One region of the Bradyrhizobium sp. CCBAU 53351 genome, then DNA from elsewhere that is predicted to be linked to it. Evidence: riboswitches for the same ligand, from Rfam matches in the RefSeq annotation. Region 1 holds a riboswitch; the other holds the start of a gene.
What was found. A riboswitch is a leader RNA that binds a small molecule or an ion and turns the genes downstream of it on or off. The one in region 1 is predicted to bind S-adenosylmethionine.
Positions count from the first base shown of each region.

Region 2: it holds a riboswitch for S-adenosylmethionine, as region 1 does, so the genes downstream of both, XH83_RS04485 (homoserine O-acetyltransferase) here and XH83_RS33700 (O-succinylhomoserine sulfhydrylase) in region 1, are expected to answer to the same signal.

Region 1 covers NZ_CP030059.1:7,060,785-7,065,683, forward strand. The annotation lists gene XH83_RS33685 (hypothetical protein) at 1-63, opposite strand, end outside; gene XH83_RS33690 (PAS domain S-box protein) at 168-584, opposite strand; gene XH83_RS33695 (2'-deoxycytidine 5'-triphosphate deaminase) at 690-1,826, opposite strand; SAM riboswitch at 1,907-1,986, shown strand; gene XH83_RS33700 (O-succinylhomoserine sulfhydrylase) at 2,061-3,248, shown strand; gene XH83_RS33705 (SGNH/GDSL hydrolase family protein) at 3,383-4,381, opposite strand; gene XH83_RS33710 (SGNH/GDSL hydrolase family protein) at 4,394-4,899, opposite strand, start outside.
Region 2 covers NZ_CP030059.1:935,691-940,589, reverse strand. The annotation lists gene metW (methionine biosynthesis protein MetW) at 1-644, opposite strand, end outside; gene XH83_RS04485 (homoserine O-acetyltransferase) at 646-1,842, opposite strand; SAM riboswitch at 1,933-2,012, opposite strand; gene XH83_RS04480 (chorismate mutase) at 2,169-3,017, shown strand; gene hisC (histidinol-phosphate transaminase) at 3,053-4,150, shown strand; gene XH83_RS04470 (prephenate/arogenate dehydrogenase family protein) at 4,147-4,899, shown strand, end outside.

The sequences.
Region 1 (4,899 bases):
CTCTGCAACCGCGCGCCAGCGCTTCCATTGGGCTTCCTGCGCGGCGTCTGAGGCGGTGGCCATGTTCACTCCCGATCATGATTTCGATCGAGTGTGTCACCGCACCCAATGGCAGGCAACATGACGGCCGCGCAGGGCGCCCTGCGCGAGCGCCCGCCAATTCCGCATCACGAAGTTTGCGGCGGCGCCTTGGCTGCGCGCTCACGCTCGACCCGTTCGGTGACGTCGCGCGCCATCGCCACCGATCCCAGCACGTTGCCGCCGGAATCCCGCACCAATGCGAACGTCATCTCGATGTAGAGCTTGCGTTCGCTCTTGTGCAGCGCGCGGGTCAGCGTCGGCTTGCCCGCAAGCTTCATGCTGCCGCTCGCGAGCGCGGCCTCGAAACCTTTCCAGTGCGCGGCGCGCAGATGTTCGGGAATGATCAGGTCGAGATTCTGGCCGAGCGCTTCCGCGGCGGTGAAGCCGAACAGGGCCGTCGCTGCACCGTTCCACCGCATGATCGTGCCGGACCGATCCGAATAGATCAGCGCGTCCGCGACATTCTCGGCAATCTTTGCGTCGAGTTCGGATGGATTGCTCATCTCGTCACCTCGTAGCCCGGATGGAGCGGAGCGCAATCCGGGATCGTGCCACAAGCGAGACTGCCCCGGATGACGCTTGCGCTCCATCCGGGCTACAGGATCGTGCTACACCCGGAAATGCTTCGATAGTTTGAGGCCCTGGGCCTGGTAATTGGAGCCGATGCGCTGGCCGTACATCGCGTCGGGACGGGCCAGCATCTTCTCGTAGACGAGGCGGCCGACGATCTGGCCGTGCTCGAGGATGAACGGCACTTCGCGCGAACGCACCTCCAGCACGGCGCGCGAGCCCAGCCCACCGGCGCCGGCATAGCCGAAGCCGGGATCGAAGAATCCGGCATAATGCACGCGGAATTCACCGACCAGCGGATCGAACGGCACCATCTCCGCGGCGTAGTCCGGCGGCACCTGCACGGCTTCCTTCGACGCCAGGATGTAGAACTCGCCGGGATCGAGGATCAGGCTGCCGTCGGGACGGGCCGAGATCGGCTCCCAGAAATCTTCCACCGCGTAGCCGGAGCGGCGATCGACGTCGACGACGCCGGTGTGCCGCTTGGCGCGGTAGCCGACGAAGCCGCTCGCCTTCTCGCCGGAGAGGTCGACGGAGACGGCGACACCGCCCGACAGATCGGCATCGTCGACGTCGACGAGGCGCTCAGTGGCGTGCAGGCCGTCGAGCTCGTCGGCGTTGAGGATGGCATCGCCGGTGCGGAAGCGCACCTGGCTGAGGCGCGAGCCCTCGCGGACCAGCACCGGAAACGTCTTCGGGCTGATCTCGGCATAGAGCGGACCGTGATAGCCGGCGCCGATCATGTCGAAGCGGCGGGTGCCGTCGGCGATCACGCGGGTGAAGACGTCGAGCCGGCCGGTGGAGCTCTTCGGATTAGCCGCCGCGACGATCTCCGGCGGCAGCGCGAGGCTTTCCAGCAGCGGCACGATGTAGACGCAGTTGGTCTCCAGCACCGCACCGTCGGCGAGGCTGAACTCGTGCAGCTTCAATTCGTCGATGCGCTCGGCGACGGTTGAGCCGGGACCGGGCAGGAAGCTGGCGCGGACGCGATAGGCGATGTCGCCGAGGCGCAGATCGAGGCTGGCCGGCTGGATCTGGCTCTCGACGAAATCATAGGCGGGCAGGATGAGCCCGGCCTCCGCCATTGCCGCGATCATGCGGTCGGGCAGGATACCATTGGCGTCGGGCGCGACCGTGAACGTCAACCGGGGGTCCTCATCAGGGGTCAATTGCATCCGGACATGCCGGAAATACAAGTCTTTTACGGCTATCCGATGGACGCCTTGACGGAAAGGGCATTGCGGAATATGAGCATCACTTATCCCGTGGTGATTTGAGCCGGCCGGCTTGCAGCCACGTTAAATAAGTCGCTAAACAGGCCGGGGACCTCTGTGATCCCGGCCCGTGGAGATATCCAGGCCGGTTTTTTTGTGACCGTTTTCGACGAGACGGTCATGTCGGAGGTACCTATGTCGAAGTCGCCTGCTGCTTACCGCCCCGAAACCCGCCTGGTCCATTCCGGCACCCTGCGCTCGCAATATGGCGAGACCTCGGAGTCGCTGTTCCTGACCCAGGGCTACGTCTACAACAGCGCCGAGGAGTGCGAGGCGCGGTTCAAGGGCGAGGATCCGGGCTTCATCTATTCGCGCTACTCCAATCCCACCATCGCAATGTTCGAGCGCCGCATGATCGAGCTCGAGGGCGCCGAGGCCGCCCGCTCGGCGGCGACAGGCATGGCCGCGGTGACGACCGCGATCCTGGCGCCGCTCAAGGCCGGCGATCACGTGGTGGCCTCGCGGGCGCTGTTCGGCTCGTGCCTCTACGTCGTGCAGGACCTGTTGCCGCGCTATGGCATTGAGACCACGCTGGTCGACGGGCTCGACCTCGACCAGTGGCAGCGCGCGCTGCGACCGAACACCAAGACGTTCTTCCTGGAGAGCCCGACCAATCCGACGCTTGATGTGCTCGACATTCCCGGGATCGCCGAGATCGCGCACAAGGGCGGCGCGCGGCTCGTCGTCGACAACGTGTTCGCGACGCCGATCTGGCAGAGCCCGCTCGCGCTCGGCGCCGACGTCGTGGTCTATTCCGCGACCAAGCATATCGACGGCCAGGGCCGCTGCCTCGGCGGCATCATCCTGTCCTCGGAAGCCTTCATCGCCGAGCACATCCACAATTTCATGCGCCAGACCGGCCCGTCGATCTCGCCGTTCAACGCCTGGGTCCTGCTCAAGGGCCTCGAGACGCTGGGCGTGCGCGTGCGCGCGCAGACCGATACCGCCTCGCGCATCGCCGAGGTGCTGGCGAGCCATCCGAAGATCGCACGGCTGGTCTATCCCGGACGCGCCGATCATCCGCAGGCGGCACTGGTGAAGAAGCAGATGCGCGGCGGCTCGACGCTGGTCGGCTTCGAGGTCAAGGGCGGCAAGGCTGCCGCGTTCCGCGTGCTCAACGAGCTGAAGCTTGCGCGGATCTCGAACAATCTCGGCGACGCCAAGAGCCTCGTCACGCATCCGGCCACCACGACGCATCAGCGCCTGAAACCGGAAGACCGCGCCGCGCTCGGCATCGGCGAAGGTTTCATCCGCTTCTCGGCAGGCCTGGAGCATCCGGACGATCTGATCGAGGATCTGACGGCGGCGCTGGAGAAGGCGTGATCGCTTGGTAGGGCGGGTTGGCCGAAGGCGTAACCCGCCGCTTCCGTTTCCGCACAGACAGACAATGGCGGGTTACGCCGAGCAGATGCGCTTCGCGCATCTGCAGGGCTAACCCCGCCCTACGCGCCGTCTTTTCACATCGGCCGGTACGTCCGCACGTCCGCCGGCACGTTCACGCCGAGCCTGATCTGGCCGACGGAGCGGATGATGTCGTCGCCGAGCAGCTGCGCGAAGCAGGCATAGCCCCAATCGTTCATGTGCAGGCCGTCCGCGATGACGAAGCTCTCGACCGGGATCGATTGGTTCTCGTGCCAGTCGCGCATCACCTCGAAGCGCGGGAAGATGCCGACGTGACGCAGCTCCGCGACCTTGCCGAGCAGGTGCACCATCTTGCCGGCGCTCTCCTTGCGCTGGTTGACGGCGGGCGAATATTGCGGATCGACCAGCACGATGTCGGCGCCGCCCGCGGCCTGGATGCGGCTGATGCCGTCCTCGACCAGTTTTGCGGTCTCGCCGGGATCGAGATTGCGCAGCACCGCGTTGGTGCCGACCTGCCAGATCACGAGATCCGGATGCACGTCGATCACCTGCGTCTGGAGGCGCTTCATCATCTCGGGCGCGTCCTCGCCGCCGACGCCGGCATTGACGACGGTGATGTCCGCGGTCGGATAGTGCCGGCGCAGCTGCGCGGCGAGCCGGTTCGGATAGTTGAACTCCGGCGAGCTGGCCCCGAAGCCTGCGGTCGACGACGAGCCGAACGCGACGATGAGGACGGGTTTGCCCGCGACGAGCTTGCCCGCGACGTGCGGCAGCGAGCCCATCGCCTTCGCGCCGCCCTTGTTCGCGTCTTTGGGCGGCAGGCAAGGCACGCGGCTGAAAATATCGGCGGCGGATTTGGCGACCTGCTTCACCTTGTCGATGGCGCGCGACGTGACGCCGCGCTGCTCCGGTGAGGTCACCGCAACGGTGGTCTGCGAGGGCGAGGTGGGGGCGGGATCAGCCGATTGCACTGGCGCGGGCGTCGCCTGTGCGGTCTGCGCATGCGATTGCGAGGCCGGCGCCAGCAACAACAGCGCTGCTGCCGCAGGCGCGGTCAGCCATGCCGTCAGGCAAAAAGGGCGAAGAGAACTCATTAACGCTAGACCTCAATTTTGCTGCTGGGCCGGCTCCAGATGGGCAGCGTCGATCACGAACTGTGCCAACGCCCGGCCGAGGCAATCATGAACCTGTTTCGCCAGCTCGGGCCCGCGGGACGGGCTGAACAGGTCGAACTGACCCTGGTCATTCCACTGCCGCATGATCGCGAAACGGTCGAACAGCGGAATATCATGCTCCTGGGCCACCACGCGCATATTGTCGAGAAATGGTTGGGCCGAGATCATCGTTTCGGTGCGCGGGCTGTACTGCAAATTCATCAAGACGACGTCGGTCCCTGCCTTTTGCAACGCAACAACCCCTGAGGTCACGGCGCTGCGGAATTCATCGGGATCGATGGATCGGATGGCGTCCACGGTCCCGGTCTGCCAGACCACCAAAGTAGGCGTTTTTGCTTCCATCAGCTTAACGAAGGTCGAGGCGGTCTCCTCGGCCGTCTTCTTGCTCTGTATTTCTACGGAGACGTGCACCACCTCGGACGCCGGCAGCTTGTCCT
Region 2 (4,899 bases), 1.2 Mb from region 1:
CTCAGCAGAAACACGCCCTGCTCGCCGAACATGTTCCACACCCACCAGGGCAGGTTCAAGGGCACCGGACGGCCGTAGAGATCGAGCGCCACCGAACGCTCCATCTTGACGTTGATCTCGTCGCAGAGCTCGACGAAATCCTTGATGGTGCAGAAATGGATGTTGGCGGTGTCGTACCAGGTCGCCGGCAAATTCTCGGTGCGCGGCATGTGGCCGCCGATCAGGAGCTGGAGCCGCATCTTCCAGAAGCCGAAATTCGGGAACGACACGATAGCGCGGCGGCCGATGCGCAGCAGATTCTCCAGCACCACCCGCGGCTGCCGCGTCGCCTGCAGCGTCTGCGACAGGATCACGTAGTCGAAGGCGTCATCGGGATAATTGACGAGATCGGTGTCGGCATCGCCCTGCACCACCGCAAGGCCCTTGGCGACGCAGCGGTTGACGCCCTCGCGCGACAGCTCGATGCCGCGGCCGTCGATGCCGCGGGTCTCCAGGAGCTGAAGCAGGTCGCCCTCGCCGCAACCGACGTCGAGCACCTTCGAGCCTGGCTTGACCATTTCGGCGACCAGCCGATGATCGGCGCGAAAATCACCGGACCGTCCGGTCGCAACGCCGCCCAGCGGCAATACGTCCTGCGCAGACATGCTAGCTATCCTTCAGCCCGCGGGCCTTGCCTGCCGATTGCAGGAAGGCGCGGGAGATGTCGAAGAATTCGGGAACGTCGAGCAAGAAGGCGTCATGGCCGCGATCGGTCTCGATCTCGGCGAACGACACCCGCGCGCTCGACGCGTTCAGCGCATGCACCAGCGCGCGCGATTCCGAGGTCGGAAACAGCCAGTCGCTGGTGAAGGAGACGACGCAGAAGCGGGTCTTGATATCCGCGAACGCCTTTGCGAGCACGCCGCCATGGTCGGCGGCGATGTCGAAATAGTCCATCGCGCGGGTCAGATAGAGATAGGCATTGGCATCGAAGCGTTCGACGAAAGAAGAGCCCTGGTAGCGCAGGTAGGACTCGACCTGGAAGTCGGCGTCGAACGAGAAGGTCGGCAGCTCGCGGTCCTGCATGCGCCGGCCGAACTTGCGATGCAGCGCCGCGTCCGAGAGATAGGTGATATGCGCCGCCATGCGCGCCACCGCGAGCCCGCGATGCGGATGGATGCCGTGATCGGCATAGCCGCCGCCGTGCCAATCGGGATCGGCCATCACGGCCTGGCGGCCGAGCTCGTGGAAGGCGATGTTCTGCGCCGAGTGCCGCGTCGCGCACGCGATCGCCAGCGCGGAGAACACGCGGGCGGGATAGGCCGCGGTCCATTGCAGCACCTGCATGCCGCCCATCGAGCCGCCGACCACCGCAAACAGCGTGTCGATGCCGAGCCGGTCGATCAGCATCGCCTGCGCGCGCACCATGTCCGGAATCGTGATGACGGGAAACTCGAGACCCCAGACCTTGCCGGTGGCGGGATTGATCGACGCCGGCCCGGTCGAGCCCATGCAGCCGCCGATCACGTTGGAGCAGATGATGAAGTAGTGCTTGGGATCGATCGGGCGGCCGGGGCCGACCAGCGTCTCCCACCAACCGGGCTTGCCGGTGACGGGATGCACATTGGCGACATGCTGATCGCCGGTCAGCGCATGGCAGATCAGAATTGCGTTGGAGCGATCGGCGTTGAGCTCGCCATAGGTCTGATAAGCGATCTGGAACGGGGAGAGATCGACGCCGCAATCGAGCCGCAGCGGCTGCTCGCTGCCGAAATGCGCGACCTGCGAGCTCGGATGATCCACCTCGTGCGATCGCTCGTCGGCGCTGATCGCAGGACTCGGTATCGACTTGACGCCACCCATCTGACCATCGACCTCGTTCGCGATCAAACCTTGATCGCCACTTGCATCAGGCCATGAAAAACCCGGCCTGAACGATAGGTTCGGCCGGGATCGGAAGCGTCCCCGGCCTGTTTAGCGAGTTTTTTAACGTGGCTGCAAGCCGGCCGGCTCAAATGACCACGGAACGGATGAAAACTACCGTCTTGGGCGGTTTTCGTCAAGTCGCGGCCCGGATCGGTTCAATTCGCCTCTGTCGCGCGGGACGAAAAGGACGTCATTTCTCTTTGCTTTCGCCGCTCCGACTGCCTAATCAGGGCATTCCCCATCGGAACGATCGACAGCCAGACATGTCCCAACGTCCGCCCGCGCCACCATCGCTGCAGGAACTGCGCAAGGAGATCGACGCGATCGACGAGGGCATGCACCGCCTGTTGATGCAGCGCGGCGACATCATCGACCGCCTGATCCAGGTCAAGCAGACCCAGGAGGTCGGCTCGGCGTTCCGCCCGGCGCGCGAGGCATCCATGATGCGCGAGCTCGTGCAGCGCCATCGCGGCATCCTGCCGCTCGACACGGTCGAGAGCATCTGGCGCGTCATCATCTCGACCTTCACCTATGTGCAGGCGCCGTTCTCCGTGCATGCCGACATCTCGGCCAGCGAGGCGGCGATGCGCGATTCCGTGCGCTTCAATTTCGGCTTCACGGTGCCTTACGTCGCCCATTTCAGCGCGCAGGCCGCGGTCGAGGCGGTGGCGAAATCCAAGGGCGATTTGGCAATGGTCTCGGCAACCTCGAGCCGCACGCCGTGGTGGCTGGAGCTGGAAGCGGACGGCGCGCCGAAGATCATCGCGCGGATGCCCTTCATCGAGCGTGCCGACCATCCGGCCGCCCTGCCGGTGTTCGCGATCTCGCGCGTCGCCGACAGCGCCCTGGTGACCGAGGTCGAGACCTTCAGTGTCCGCGTGTCCGGCTGGAACGCGGAGGTCGCGCGCGCGCTGTCGCCGCTCGCCGAGATCGTGGCGGTGCCCGACACCGCCTTCGACGGCGCAGCGCTCCTGGTCTCGGTCACGAGCGCGACCAGCATCGACAAAATCAGGGCTGCCCTGATCGAGGCGGGGGCCTCGGTGCGCTCTGTGGCCCTCGTCGGCAGCCACGCAACGCGCTATACGGTGCCCCCGACCGGGGCGAAATCGTAAACCGCGCGCCCGCCCCGCCATTTTCGGAGTTCAAGATGTCCCGCCCCGTGCCGAATCCCGGCATTCTCGATATTGCGCCCTACACGCCCGGCAAGAGCCCGGTCGCCGAGCCGGGCCGCAAGGTGTTCAAGCTCTCCGCCAACGAAACACCGTTCGGGCCCTCGCCCAAGGCGATCGAAGCCTTCAGGCGCGTCGCGGATCACCTGGAAGACTATCCGGAAGGAACCTCGCGCGTGCTGCGCGAGGCGATCGGCCGCTCGTTCGGGCTCGATCCCAACCGGATCATCTGCGGCGCCGGCTCGGACGAGATCCTCAATCTGCTGGCCCACACCTATCTCAGCCACGGCGACGAGGCGATCTCGACCACCCACGGCTTCCTGGTCTACCCGATCGCGACCATGGCGGTCGGCGCCAAGAACGTCGTCGCGCAGGAGACCAACCTCACCTGTGACGTCGACGCCATCCTCAAGGCGGTGACGCCCCGCACGAAACTGGTCTGGCTCGCCAACCCCAACAATCCGACCGGCACCTATGTGCCGTTCGACGAGGTCAAGCGGCTGCGCGCCGGCCTGCCCTCGCACGTGCTGCTGGTGCTGGATGCCGCCTATTGCGACTACGTGTCTCGCAACGACTATGAAATGGGGATCGAGCTGGTCGCCACCACCGAGAACACGGTGGTGACGCACACCTTCTCCAAGATCCACGGCCTCGCCGCGCTGCGCATCGGCTGGATGTTCGGCCCCGAGCACATCATCGACGCCGTCAACCGCATCCGCGGGCCCTTCAACGTGTCGACGCCGGCGATGTATGCCGCGGTCGCCGCGATCGAGGACACCGCGCACCAGGCGATGTCGAAGCAGTTCACCGAGACCTGGCGCAATTGGCTGACCGAGGAGATCGGCAAGCTCGGGCTGAAGGTGACGCCGAGCGTCGCCAATTTCGTGCTGATCCACTTCCCAACCGAGAAGGGCAGGACAGCTGACGACGCCGACGCCTTCCTCACCAAGCGCGGCCTCGTGCTGCGCGCGTTGAAGAACTACGGCCTGCCGCATTCGCTGCGCATGACCATCGGCACCGAGGAGGCCAATCGCCTCGTGGTCGACGCCTTGCGCGACTTCATGGCCGGCAAATGAGCGAGCAGACGCACTTCCAGCGCGTCGCGCTGATCGGCTTCGGCCTGATCGGCGGCTCGATCGCGCGCGCTGCGAAGCTTCAGGGGCTGGCGGGCGAGATCGTCACCACCGCGCGCTCCGAGAAGACCCGCGCGCGGGTGATGGAGCTCGGCATCGTCGATCGGGTCGTCGCGACCAATGCGGAAGCCGTGAAGGATGCCGATCTCGTCATCCTCTGCATTCCCGTCGGCGCCTGCGGGCCGGTGGCGCAGGAGATTGCCACGCATCTCAAGCCCGGCGCGATCGTGTCCGATGTCGGCTCGGTCAAGGGTGCGATCGTCAGGGACATGGCGCCACATCTGCCGAAGACCGTTCATTTCGTGCCGGCGCATCCCGTCGCGGGCACCGAGCATTCGGGGCCGGATTCAGGTTTCCCCGAGCTCTTCATCAACCGCTGGTGCATTCTCACGCCGCCCGAAGGCGTCGATGCCGCAGCCACCGATCGCCTGCGCGCGTTCTGGGCGGCGATGGGCGCCAAGGTCGAGGTCATGACGCCGGATCACCACGATCTCGTGCTCGCCATCACCAGCCATCTGCCGCATCTGATCGCCTACACCATCGTCGGCACCGCCGACGAGCTGGCGCAGGTGACAGAGTCAGAGGTGATCAAGTTCTCCGCCGGCGGCTTCCGCGATTTCACCCGCATCGCGGCCTCCGACCCGACGATGTGGCGCGACGTCTTCCTCGCCAACAAGGAGGCCGTGCTGGAG